Regions from separate parts of the Blautia wexlerae DSM 19850 genome, predicted to be linked through region 1. Evidence: riboswitches for the same ligand, from Rfam matches in the RefSeq annotation. Region 1 holds a riboswitch; each other region holds the start of a gene.
The links. A riboswitch is a leader RNA that binds a small molecule or an ion and turns the genes downstream of it on or off. The one in region 1 is predicted to bind cobalamin.

Region 2: linked by a shared signal. The riboswitch ahead of NQ550_RS03390 (ABC transporter substrate-binding protein) and the one ahead of NQ550_RS05760 (hypothetical protein) in region 1 are both predicted to bind cobalamin.
Region 3: linked by a shared signal. The riboswitch ahead of nikB (nickel ABC transporter permease) and the one ahead of NQ550_RS05760 (hypothetical protein) in region 1 are both predicted to bind cobalamin.

The regions. Positions count from the first base shown of each region.
Region 1 is NZ_CP102267.1:1,242,662-1,246,947, reverse strand. It holds gene NQ550_RS05765 (hypothetical protein) at 1-1,377, opposite strand, end outside; gene NQ550_RS05760 (hypothetical protein) at 1,755-2,492, opposite strand; cobalamin riboswitch at 2,653-2,867, opposite strand; gene NQ550_RS05755 (hypothetical protein) at 3,266-3,532, opposite strand; gene NQ550_RS05750 (IS200/IS605 family accessory protein TnpB-related protein) at 3,816-4,286, opposite strand, start outside.
Region 2 is NZ_CP102267.1:735,617-739,902, reverse strand. It holds gene NQ550_RS03400 (ABC transporter ATP-binding protein) at 1-636, opposite strand, end outside; gene NQ550_RS03395 (FecCD family ABC transporter permease) at 636-1,721, opposite strand; gene NQ550_RS03390 (ABC transporter substrate-binding protein) at 1,736-2,836, opposite strand; cobalamin riboswitch at 2,952-3,220, opposite strand; gene NQ550_RS03385 (ABC-2 transporter permease) at 3,308-3,958, opposite strand; gene NQ550_RS03380 (ABC transporter ATP-binding protein) at 3,955-4,286, opposite strand, start outside.
Region 3 is NZ_CP102267.1:190,644-194,929, forward strand. It holds gene NQ550_RS00800 (M28 family peptidase) at 1-2,023, opposite strand, end outside; cobalamin riboswitch at 2,420-2,613, shown strand; gene nikB (nickel ABC transporter permease) at 2,811-3,749, shown strand; gene nikC (nickel transporter permease) at 3,750-4,286, shown strand, end outside.

The DNA.
Region 1 (4,286 bases):
TGTATTTTCATAGGATGGGGATTCTTTAGATCCAAAGGCATTTTTATTTTGGCAATAGTTCATAATAATGTTACAAGCCTTTTTAGCTTTTTCATAGTAAGATGGCCAATGACTTGGATTACTTGAGTTTCCCTTAGCTCCATTGTCTACAACTTCACCAGTACCGTCAACTACTTCAACTTTGAAACTATACCCATCTTCTTCTGCTTGTTCTTCTTTTCCATCTTTAAATTTCAAAATAGGCATATTAATCCATTCTACGCTTAATGGACGTTCGCCTAAAAAACTCGTATCAATTGTAGCAGATTTTATATCTTTCTTTACATCATCAGATGGCAAAACTACTTCTATACCATATTTTTCAATAATAGATTGTTGTTCATCAGTTAAATCTGTAAATTTTACACCTATCACATTTACAACATTATTATTACCGTCATCGTAAATATTCTTTTTTTCACCATCTATAATATCTACTTGATATGGGAAATGATAATTTTTAGCATAATCAACAAAACGATTATAATCTCTGGGTACGCTTGTACTCCATACTTTAGGTTCAGTGGAAGCCTGAACTTTAAGAGTTATTTCTTCGGTTTGTAGATTATAATATGGATAGCCATTATTATCTTCTGGGGAAATAGTCCATTTTTTATTAAAGTCAAACCCTTCATAAGTTCCCTGGTTTTTCATTTCAGACGTAGTTTTGCCAAAATCAGCATAATTAGGAAACTCTTTATTATTATCTCTATTTGCAATATATTCAGACCTGATTTTAATGTCTGGCATATTTTCTTTATCATAATAACAATTGGTTGCACTTGCTGACGTACTAGAAAAACTTTTTCGTGTAAATGAAACACATAGATTTCCCCATGTATTATCTTCTATTTTGGGTTCCAGTTCATCTGCTAATGACTTTATTGCTTCCGAATACTGTCCATATCCTATACAATTTTGGTAAGTTATTCCAGCATAAGTTGTTCCTAATTGACAAAATTCAAATTCTAAATCATTCTCAACAATATCCTCAGCTATTTCTTCGATTGTTTTTTCACTCTGCAAATCGTAAGTTATCGCTATGGAAGAATCCATTAAAGTTCCATTTCCCTCGATTGCACCTATTGAAACATCTTCATCTTCATCGTCATAAATACAAGTTACGTTTCCTTTAATTGTTATTCCTTTTGCAATTCCATCACATTGCGAAAAGACAGTTTGAAATTCATCTGTTTCGCTATTATATGCATATGATTCATCAATTTGTACATTTATATTTTCTACAATTCCATTGTCATTTATACGAAAAGGAAATACAGCAATGTTTTCTTTTGCTTCTTTTGAAGCATATGTAATGGTGTGTCCTTTTCCGTTCAATATGCCGCCAAAACTAGATGTTGCTTCTGGAACATCTGAAATGTCAATGTCATTACATAGTATAACCGTTTTATTATTATAATTTTGTATATTTTCGATAAAATTATAATAATCTTGTTCTGTATTAATACAGTATTTCCCTGTTGAATCTTGTGATAATATATCTGAATTAGCTTTTACAAGATAGGCATTACTAAATAATAGAAAAGCTGAGAATATTAACTGATATAAGATTTTTTTTTTTTTTCTTTTTCTTCATATCTATTTACACCCTAAAATTAAAATAATATGAAAAAGACGAAGAACTAATGCTTTATAAAGTGAAACTTTATAAAGCATTAGTATCTTCATCTTTTTATTTGCTATTAAAATTTACTTTATTTCCAACCCGGAACCTGAATCCACTGATCTCCCTGCTGAACATAACTGGAAAATCCAAGATCTAATCCCATCATCATAGAAAAATCTAAGCATACAGTGTGTTCTTTAGTGTCGGAAAGTACAGTATCAACACCTAAGTTATCTGTATTACCATCAATAATAGTCATCCAACCTGAATAATTATTATAGTCTTTCTCAGAAAGCCAATCTGTTTTATGTACTATATTGTTCCAGGTTGAATTTTTTGTAACCTTCATGCTTTCTGTTTCTGTTGTATTAAGATTTGATAATTTGAAATATTTTCCTCTTCCGTTAGCAAGAGAGTTTGCTGTTTTATTTGCTGTACCATCATCTGCAAATACTTTCCCTAAATCGCTATTAGCATGATTTTCCATTTTAACAGCTGGAATATAATTTCCATACTGACTATCATACCAACTTAAAACTCCTTGATAATGATAAGTTTTACCATTTAAAGTCTCTTTTGTTTCAGTATCAGATCCCGAAACTGCTTTCAGAACATCTAGTGCAGTAACAGAACCGTTGGAATTTGTTACTGTAACAACTTTTTCTGGCACAATGTCTGGTGACGCACTATTTTTTCCTGTTAAACCAGTTGTCTTTATAGACACTTTTGCAGTTACTGTATCTGCCATAGCCGGTACTGCTGTGCTTCCTACCATTGTTGTTGCCATTAAGAATGCAATCACGCTTTTTCTTACTTTCATGTTCATTTCGTTTCCTCCTTGAAATTAAAATATAGTTTGTTCTTTTGCAGGTTATTCTGCAAAATATATCTTTTCACAATCATTCAGACTGCGTTGATATCTGTTTTCCCTAAAAAAGGGTGCAAAAAATAAACCTCTGCTCTGCCTGCATATGTCCATTCTTCATTTTCACACACACTCTAAAGCCCGTCTCCTGACTTAAAGTTCCAGAGTATTTTTCAGACATACTCTAACCTACTTACTGCCCTTCTCAGAAATAATTTCCAATGGCTTCGCAGTGTTCGTCCTTATTACAGTGGGGATGAAACCGTACCGGTATCTCACCGGATTTCCAAAAGCTAAAGATAAAGAGATAACGTTACTTCCGATATTCTGTTATCAAAGTGCAAAAAAAATCCCTGCCGGATTCGGCAGGGAATATCAATGTACAAACCAAGAATCCACTCCTATCCTTTATATTAAAGTATCCCTTATGAATACTTCTACAAGAATACAGTGAATTGCAGACTGAATATACTACAAGGGACGAAAGCCCTGTTTGGGATTCTCACCCAACGATTCTTCAATCATTACCGTAGTAATGAGCTGTACATGTGCGCTAAACGCTATTCGTTTTTTACGAAACCATCTTAACATTTTGTCCATAATTTGTCAATATCCCGATTACAAATAATTACTTCCCTTATTATCCCCGGAATACGTCTGAGAAAACACTCTTTTACAGAATCTCCACAATGCGGAATATACAAATCAAAGGAATGATCTTCCACACCTCGGTTCTAAAGTCCATACTCATCATAATACTGCCTGCGCTTTTTAGCATCTGTCACTACGATCTGAATCTCATCATTTCTCTTATCAAGAATAAGTTTATTAATCAAAACACTAAGGCGTTCTTCTCCTCTGACTTCGCCAATTGCTTTGCCAATAGATTCGCCAATTGCCTTGCCACGCGCTTCTCCAATAGATTCGCCAATCGCCTTGCCACGTGCTTCCCCTTCCGCTCTTAACCTTTCCGATTCCAGTTCCAAAACTTTTCCACCCATAGCATCACCTATCCCTTTCTGGATCTTCTCTTCATCCTGGAAGATATAGTCCGAGATTTTTACAATCAGTTTTATCAGATCCGTATATAATTCCGACCTTCCAGATCCTGTCAGTTCCTTGTGAACCTCACATGACTGAAGTCACATGCTTCCAGACGCTTTAGGCGTCCGACTGAATATCGGCGGATACGCCTGTAACTTAGGTACGCAGTTATGCGCATTTCCCATGCCAGATATGGCAGGTTCCCACATTACAGGTAGTCCACTGTATATCTGCCTGTATCTATGCTGCTTTTAAACGTTCCATTTCTGAATGGAGTTTCCTCAGATCTGCATAGACGCATGAGGTTCTACGCTTTACAGGAGGGACTTTTGCCTCCAGTAAAGACCTTTCCGTTGCCGGAAGGGATTTTAAAAGTTCCCTTATAAAATATCTCGCCCCTATATTATAGGATGCTGACAGGTCACAATTATATCGTTTTCCTGTCTGGAAAGTACAGAGGCTGTGATTTTCCCAGTCACGTGTTACCGCCCCGGAACCATCATAAGCCAATCTGCTGGTATTCCATGCGCAGATCCTGGATACCCGCATCCCTTTCCTGTGTGCCTGATGTTCACAACACTTCTGGATATCTCTTTTTCTCCACAGGTGCAGTTTCTGTTTTTTCTTTCCCGATATCTTCCCCTGCATCTCCAGATACTCGAACACGATCACATCTGCATGGTTTTCTTCCGCATATCTTACAATCGCACC
Region 2 (4,286 bases), 510 kb from region 1:
CACACCATCTTTCAATACATAAATCTTATCGCAGTATGCCGCCGCAATATTCAGGTCATGGATAGCTGATATTACAGTTACGTTAAGTTTCTTTACCAGTTCCATCAGCATGATCTGATGTGTGATATCCAGATGGTTAGTCGGCTCATCAAGGATCAGTGCAGGTGTCTGCTGTGCAAGTGCTCTTGCCAGAATAACCCTCTGCTGCTCTCCACCTGACAGCGTAGAAAATGTGCGATCCGCAAATGCATCCATCTGTACCGTTTTCAGTGCTTCTTCAACAATCCGGTAATCTTTTGCATTATCCCGTTCCAATGCTTTCTTATGAGGTGCACGTCCCATCAACACGACTTCCCGTACGGTAAAATCAAAGTTGTAGTAATTGTGCTGTGCCACAACTGCCATTTTTCTGGCGGAGCTTTTTACGCTCATGGAATGGAGTTCTTCGCCGTCCAGATAAACGGCACCTGCATCTGGCTTCAGGATACGGTAGATGCATTTTAATAATGTAGATTTTCCGCTTCCGTTTGGTCCGATGATCCCTACCAGTTCCTTATCCTTTGACTCTATGGAAATTCCCTTCAGTATCTGTCTGGCGTGAAATCCAACCTGAATATCTTCTGTAGTGATTTTCATTACTTACTACCTCCAAATCCATAGGATTTCCGCACAAGCAGATAAATAAAGCATGGAGCACCGATAATGGATACCAGCACACCGATCGGCATCTCAGAATTCTTCAGGATCACACGACATGCCACATCACACCAGATCAGAAAAGACGCGCCAAAAAGTGCACTCAGTGGAAGTAATCTTCTGTGGTCAGTTCCAAACAGAATCCTGACTACATGAGGAATCACAAGTCCTACAAATCCGATCACGCCAGCACAATATACGGCAAATCCAATCATTACAGAAGCAACAATCAGGTAAAATGTTCTCAATCTGTGTAAATCTGTTCCAAGTGTGATAGAAACTTCATCTCCCAAAAGCATCAGATTCAGGTTTCGATACTGCGTCCAGAAGATGACCACACATATCAGAGTAACCGGAAGCATCACACCTACTCTGGCCCAGCTTGCCCCTGCAAGACTTCCCATGCTCCATTTCATAACTTCCGTAGCTGCATTTTTGTCATTCGTAATGTAAATAACAAAATTTGAAAAAGCAGAGCACACCGCACTGACCGCCATTCCGGCAAGGATCAGCTTAGCTGATGTTGCCTTTCCTCCCATATTTGCAATAGCAATAACTGCAAAGGAGGTGATCATCGCGCCAATAAAAGCAGTAACTCCGACAGAATTCCCGCCAAGAAAGCTTCCGATTCCGAGCATGATTGCCAGCGTTGCACCAAGAGACGCGCCGGATGAAATACCAAGTACATACGGATCTGCCAGCGGGTTCTGCACGATTGCCTGCATTACTACGCCACATACAGAAAGAGCCATTCCAACTGCCAGAGCCAGCAGGACTCTGGGCAGTCGGATCAGCCATACAACATCGTGAATTGCACCTTCTGCATAGGCGGACAGACTTTTTATATGAAATAATTTATAAACAATGACACTGTACACATCCTTCAGTGACAGGTCAGCATTACCAAAAGTAATCGCCGCAAGTATGGAAAAAATAAGAAATCCTGCAAGTCCGATGAGGACTGCCACATACATGGATGTTCTGAGCACATTGCCTTTTTTTGTCTGTGAAACCTGTTCTTTCACTGTTATGTCCTCAATCAGTCAAGATTCACATCCGGATATAATCCTTTTGCGAAAGTTTCAATACCATCCTGTGTACGTGTTGCACTTGCGTACATTTCACTGAGCATGATCGGATAAACACGACCGTTCTTTACAGCGTCAAGGCTCTGAAGTGCTTCGTCATCCTTGATAACGGCAAGCTGGCTTTCTTTTACAGTTTCCGGATCATCACCTGCATATGGCATGTATACAACAAAAATCACATCAGGGTTTGCTGCAATGATATCTTCTTTTCCTGCTGTAGAAGCATCCGGGTTTGCCAGAGTCGCACCCAGTTGTGTTACCATATCTCCACCAAGGCTCTTTGCACCATAGTTTGTGATATCTTCTCCAAGAGGTTCCAGAACCATTACGCTTGGTTTCTCTTCTACATCTGCTGTTGCTGTAAGAGTTTTATCGATCACTGCCTTTGCATCATCTACGATTGCCTGTGCTTTGTCCTGTACATCAAAAATCTTTCCAAGATTTAAGATGTCTGTAAATTCATTTTCCAGAGTTCTGTCTCCGTCAGGGCGTGTGTTTGTGTTGTAATAAGTGTTGCAGCCTTTGTCGATCCAGTCTGTTACATTTCCGAGATTTTTATCAGAAAACAGGGAGCTCCAGGATAAGATCATGTCTGGCTCCAACATCGTTACAGTCTCAAGGGATGGGGTAAATTCATCAAGATAATTTGTTTTTGAAAATGCATCTTTAAGTTCATCCGGAACTTCATTGTCAAGACCTGCAGTAGCTACCAGACGGTCTTCCAGGCCAAGTGCAAGCATGGTTTCAATGCTTCCCTGATATACAGCAAGAACTTTCTCCGGTGCCTTTTCATAGGTTGTTTCGATTTCATTTCCATCATAATCATAGGTTGTGATGGTCAGAGGATATTCTGTCTTTGTACCTTCTGCGTCTGCTGTCTTATCTGCATCTGCTGAATCCTGTGCGTCTGCATCTGCTGCCGGCTGATTGTCCTCTTTGATTGTCTCAGAGTCTGCTCTCTCTGCTGCAAAAGCTGCCGGAGCTGCGGAAACTGCCATAGCTGCTGCCATCATAATTGCCATGATTCTTGTGGATAAATACCTGTTTTTCATTTGACTTCCTCTCTTTTCGTATATGTTATTTACCTGTTCGTGTAACCGAAAAGATGGGACTTCAGAAAAAGTAAAATAGAAGTGATAAGAATAACGGATACTTTTTACGGAAGCTCCTTCTTTACGCTGTCAGGCAGGTTTCCTGACTCACAGATCACAGAAAATTTCCACAAAATAAAAACTGATACAACATCCATGCTTCAGCAGTTCATGAATGTTGTATCAGAAATATTTCCAGATACTCTCTGACAGCCGGATTCCGCCTTCTCACATATTTATGCAATGACATATTACAATCCCGCTTTTTTTCTGTATACAGTGGCCGCAACCGTTCAGGCATTTCACCTGATTCCCTCTCACATTACCATACACAAAATCTGCATATGATAATGTTCACTTAACAGCTTATTCAATTACGCTGATACAATTTTAGCACACTGCTTTTATAATTACAACCATATTCGAGACACATCAGAATTCTTTCTTCTCCATAAGCCGGACACCAATCCAAAAAGACCCCATATATACAATTACTGTAAATAATACAACTCCGGCCAATACCATTCCCCAGTTCAGTCCATTCAGCCATGCATCGACTGCGTCTGCTGAAAGTCCCATTGTTTTTATCAGAATATAAACTACGGCAAATATAATAGCCCACATGACCATTGCAATATAACGTCCTTTTTCCGCTCCAAAATGTATTACAAGCGGGAGCGATACCGCCAGCATAAGAAGTGCCAGTGGAATGTATATCAGGCTGCCAATGATAGTCTCACTCAGACACCCCTGAAGTTCTGCCACACCTTTGCAGATTACTCCCGTTATCGTTGCAATTCCCCACGCTACAGCCGTAAGCCCTGCTCCCAGCAGATATTTTTCCGCCACATACTGTTTTCTGGTAACCGGCAAGGTCATAAGAAACGCAAGACCATTATCAAACTCATCATAACTTATAGTCGTAATGGCAAAAATTGCTGTGACAATCGTAAAATATCCTGTAGCAAAACTGACGCTCCCGCTTCCTGCCAGATTCAGGATGACTTCCATTACAACAACCAGGATAAAAAACTGTTTCTGCTGTTTCATCAGTTCTATATCCTTTACAAATAATCCCTTCATACCTGTTCCTCCATCATCATTACCAGATCATCAATCTTTCCATTCTCAATTACAACATCCGGGTAATTTTCCATATAAAATTGTTTCTGGTTTGTCAGACACCTGTATCCATAAGCTTCTTTCCGGATCTTAATAAGGTATTGCTGATCCAGTTTTTCGTACTCTTCTTCTGCAACTTTAAGAACTGCATAATCTGACAGCAGTACATCTGTATCCTCATGAAGGATAATTTTTCCGGCATGGATCATATAAAAATCGTCACAAAGACTCTCCAGATCTGATGAAATATGTGAACTGATCAGAATAGAACTGCTTTCATTTTCTTCCA
Region 3 (4,286 bases), 1.1 Mb from region 1:
TGTTATCCAACATCGCAGACAGCTTATTAACGGAGGTGTTTAAGTAGCGGATATCGTCCTTATAATAAGCCTTCTGTCTGCGCAGGGCAGCTTCCAGACGACGGATCTCACTATCGAGTTCCGGTGTTTCTTCTTCCATGCGCTGCTTCAGTTTCTGCACGATTCCGTAGAGATTTTCGTGATGCATGATACGTCCGGCACCCCACATCAGGCGGTCTTTTGGCTGGTGAAGAATGTATTCGGTGAAGTGATAGTAAACTTCTTCATCGAAGAGAAATGCGTACATATTATTGTCTACTCGATAGAGGGCCTTCAATGCATCTGTAATATTTCCCTCGGATAAAGCCCGGCTGGCTTTTTCCAGCTGTCGGATATTTTTGGAGGCAGCTTCCTGTGGGAAAATTACTTCATCTTGCCAGTTGAGACGTACCAGATAGTCTTGTGCCTTGCGGAAAGTTTTCAGCAGCTCCAGTCCGGCATATTCCCATTTGTGGCGGAAAGCAATGCGGGCGTCGGAGTCTGAAAGTGTGGCATATTCCGCATTAATCTGGCAGATTTTGTCATAAATATTTTCGGCAGAAGCGGTAATTGTCTGCAGGTTTCTGAGCAGAACATTCTGCTCAGGATCAGCAAATGAGAGTGCATTTTCGTGGATACTTTCTGCGACCGCGTTCATGGTGTTGCTGAAATTCATCGGTGGCAGGACAAGTCTGTCAATGGCCATGATCAGTTTCAGATAGCATTCATGATGAAACTGATAGACAGCTTCCTGGTAAACATCCTGATTATCATATTGGGAATGATAATAATTCTGCATGAAGGGCCCGGCGCTGAAATCATTGACTGTGGATGGGATACCTGCGATTGCCATGGAGAAATCATCAGACCATGTCTCGATGGGAGAGAGAGCCGTGATCCCGTCAGGATATGCTTCCTTCGGGACAGTCAGGCTGTCTGTAAACTGTCTGATGAAATCTGCATATTCATAGGTACAGCGGATGGCATCCTGTCTATTGTGTGCGTGTGCAGGAAGTTCAAAGTTCAGGTCTGCGATCACTTTACCCTGCCAGTCAGGATGTACGCGGAATACCTGATTGTAGGCTCCTGTAGACCAGTCGTATTTGGAATCAATGATTCCCCATTCCTCGGCAGCCATTGCGCAGAAAACGAGAGTGTGGGCAGGCTTATAGCCGCCCTTTACAAGTGAACGGGCAATGCCGAGCATCATGGCGACTGCCGCATTATCGTCCTGGAATCCATCGAAATAGGAATCATAGTGTGCGGACAGCAGGATCATAGAGTCTGTCTCAGTCCCCTGTATTTTACCTGTGATATTGCCTGCTGTTGTGTCCGGAATCACTCTGGAACGGGCATCCAGTGATACTTTTAATGAGGATCTGCGTAATAAAGCAGCATCCTGTTCCGGAGTGTTATGGGTATCTTCTGAATCAGTGGTGTTGTCTTCGCAGGCGGAAATTTTATTTCGGAGAGAACGCTTCAGGATACGTGCATCTGCCTGAGACAGAGAGAATGCAGGTGCGAAATCAGGACCTGCGATATCCTGTGCATTCAGCGCAGACTCTGCGATTTCTCCGTAGCCGTTTGCCTGAACTGCGATCAGGGCAGCAGCGCCACGCAGATAAGCCTGATAAACAGGGAAGCTGATCCACCATTCGTCTCGCTGGTTGATCTCAACCATAACTAGCTTTCCTTTTACGTTTATGCCTTCATAATCTGCGGCAGTTCCTTTTCCCAGATAAACGAGTTCGTAATCTTCAAATCCGTCTGTCTCGAAATTTGTCTGATATCCGCCCATCTGAAAGGTGTGTTCCTGCCCGTCATCATCTGTAAATTTCAGGACTGCCTTCTCGAATTCCCATCCGTCCAGTGAGAATGTATCTCTGGTTACATCGGTAAGTCCGATAGCTTTCATTTCCCTGTATAACATATCTCCTGTAGCTGTTTCAGCAGCGGAACCTGCAGTACGATAGCCCAGAACAGGGTTTGTTTTCTCTTTTTCCATGCGTCTGGCAAGCTGGTAGGACCAGTCTGTGTCAATGCAGGAAATACAGGAATCTTCAATGTTCAATGTAATCGCCTCTTTCCTGACAGTTTGTATAATATGATCAGATATGATCAGTGCCGGAAATGTCAGGGTACTGATCTGTCTGTGGTTTATGATTTTATACTGGAAATATTTTAGCATAGAACAGCAGCAGGAACAAGACAACAGTTGTTGAGAAAAAAGCTATTTTGTGGAAGTTCTATCATATTGGGAAGTTAAAATAACCTTGTTTATTTATTAAAAAATCTGATTGTATGTTTTTATGTACAATTTGACTTTTTTTGCTAATTACTGGACAAAGTAAAAAAATATATTCTATAATATTATAGTAAAAATTAAATAACATTTATTGGTTTTGAACCAGTCGTTGTAAGTTCCACAAGGATTAATAGAGAAACCGGTGTAAGTCCGGTACGATCCCGTCACTGTAAGAGGGAGCTTCGGAATGAAAAATGTCACTGGATCATGTGATTTTAAAGTTGGTCCGGGAAGGCGATTTCGAAGTGGTGAACTTAAGTCAGGAGAACTGCTTACAATTGGGATAGGAATGATTCTTACGGTAGATAGGAAGCATAATTTTTTCATGTCATTTTGTGTCCGTATGTATGGTGTTTTCATATTGCGGGCTATTTTTTTGCCTGAAAATTAACCCCTATGGGGGGATTCCCCATGTTACTGAGTAAAAGTAATCAGAAACATTTCCGGTATTGGTTTAATTCACGAAAGATGTAGGAAGGAGATTATTTTGACGAAAAAACAAATCGGGAAAAGATTTCTGCAGATTCTGATCGTCCTGTTTGGTATCAGCTTTCTAACCTTTGGACTGACTTATCTGTCTCCTGGTGATCCGGCTGAGATCATGCTGACAGAGTGCGGTAATCTTCCCACACCAGAGCTTCTGGAACAGACAAGGCATGAGCTGGGACTTGACCAGCCCTTTCTTGTGCAGTATGGAACCTGGCTGAAGGGTGTACTTACCGGAGATATGGGACAGTCCTATTCCTTTAAGATGCCGGTAGTACAGAAACTTGTATCCTGTTTCTGGCCAACCCTGAAGATGTCTCTGCTGGCACTGCTTATGATGATCGTGATTTCCATTCCGCTGGGAATCCTGGCAGCAGTGTATCAGAACAAATTCCCGGATTACTTTGTAAGAGGAATTACTTTTATCGGGGTATCCGTACCAAGCTTCTGGCTTGGCCTGATCTTACTGAGTATCTTCGGTGTACAGCTTCGCTGGGTAAATGTAGCAGGAGGAAGTACTGATCTGAAGGCTATGATCCTGCCGTCACTTACGTTGGCGCTTGCCATGTCTGCCAAATATACCAGACAGGTGAGAAGTGCGGTTCTGGAGGAGCTTCATCAGGATTATGTAACAGGTGCACGTATGAGAGGTATCAAGGAGAGTGTGATTTTATGGAGACATGTTCTTCCAAATGTAATGCTTCCGCTGGTAACTCTGCTTGGACTTTCCCTGGGAAGTCTTCTTGGCGGTACTGCAGTCGTTGAAATCATCTATAACTGGCCGGGTATGGGAAATATGGCAGTCAAAGCAATCTCCTGTCGCGATTATCCGCTGGTTCAGGGATATGTACTGTGGATCGCTATCCTGTATATGTGTATCAATCTGCTTGTGGATCTGTCCTATACTTATCTGGATCCAAGACTTAAGGAGGATAGATAATTGAAGTTAGCGAAAGTATTTAAAGAAAATAAGCAGTTTACTCTTTTTTCGATACTGGCGTTGGTCGTAGTCGGTGTGGCTGTGTTTGCCCCACAGATCGCACCCTACGACCCGCTGGATGCAGTGATGCTGGAATCACTTCAGGCTCCAAGTTCTGCACATCCCTTTGGGACAGATAAGCTGGGACGTGATCTGTTATCACGAGTTATTTTTGGAACCAGAACTTCTCTGATCATGACCTTATGTCTGGTGGCAGTTATCTTTGTGATCGGTACATTTCTTGGAGTGATCGCCGGATACTTCGGAGGAATCGTGGACGGTGTGATCATGCGTATCGCAGATATGATGATCTCTTTCCCCGGTCTGGTGCTTGCAATCGCAATCGCCGGTATGCTGGGACCAAACCTTGTGAATGCCGTTATCTCCATTGCAGCGGTAAGTTGGACCAAATATGCCCGTCTTGCACGAAGCATGGTACTGAGAGTAAAGAAGAACCTTTATATTGAAGCAGCAGTCGTAAACGGAACCAGGACATGG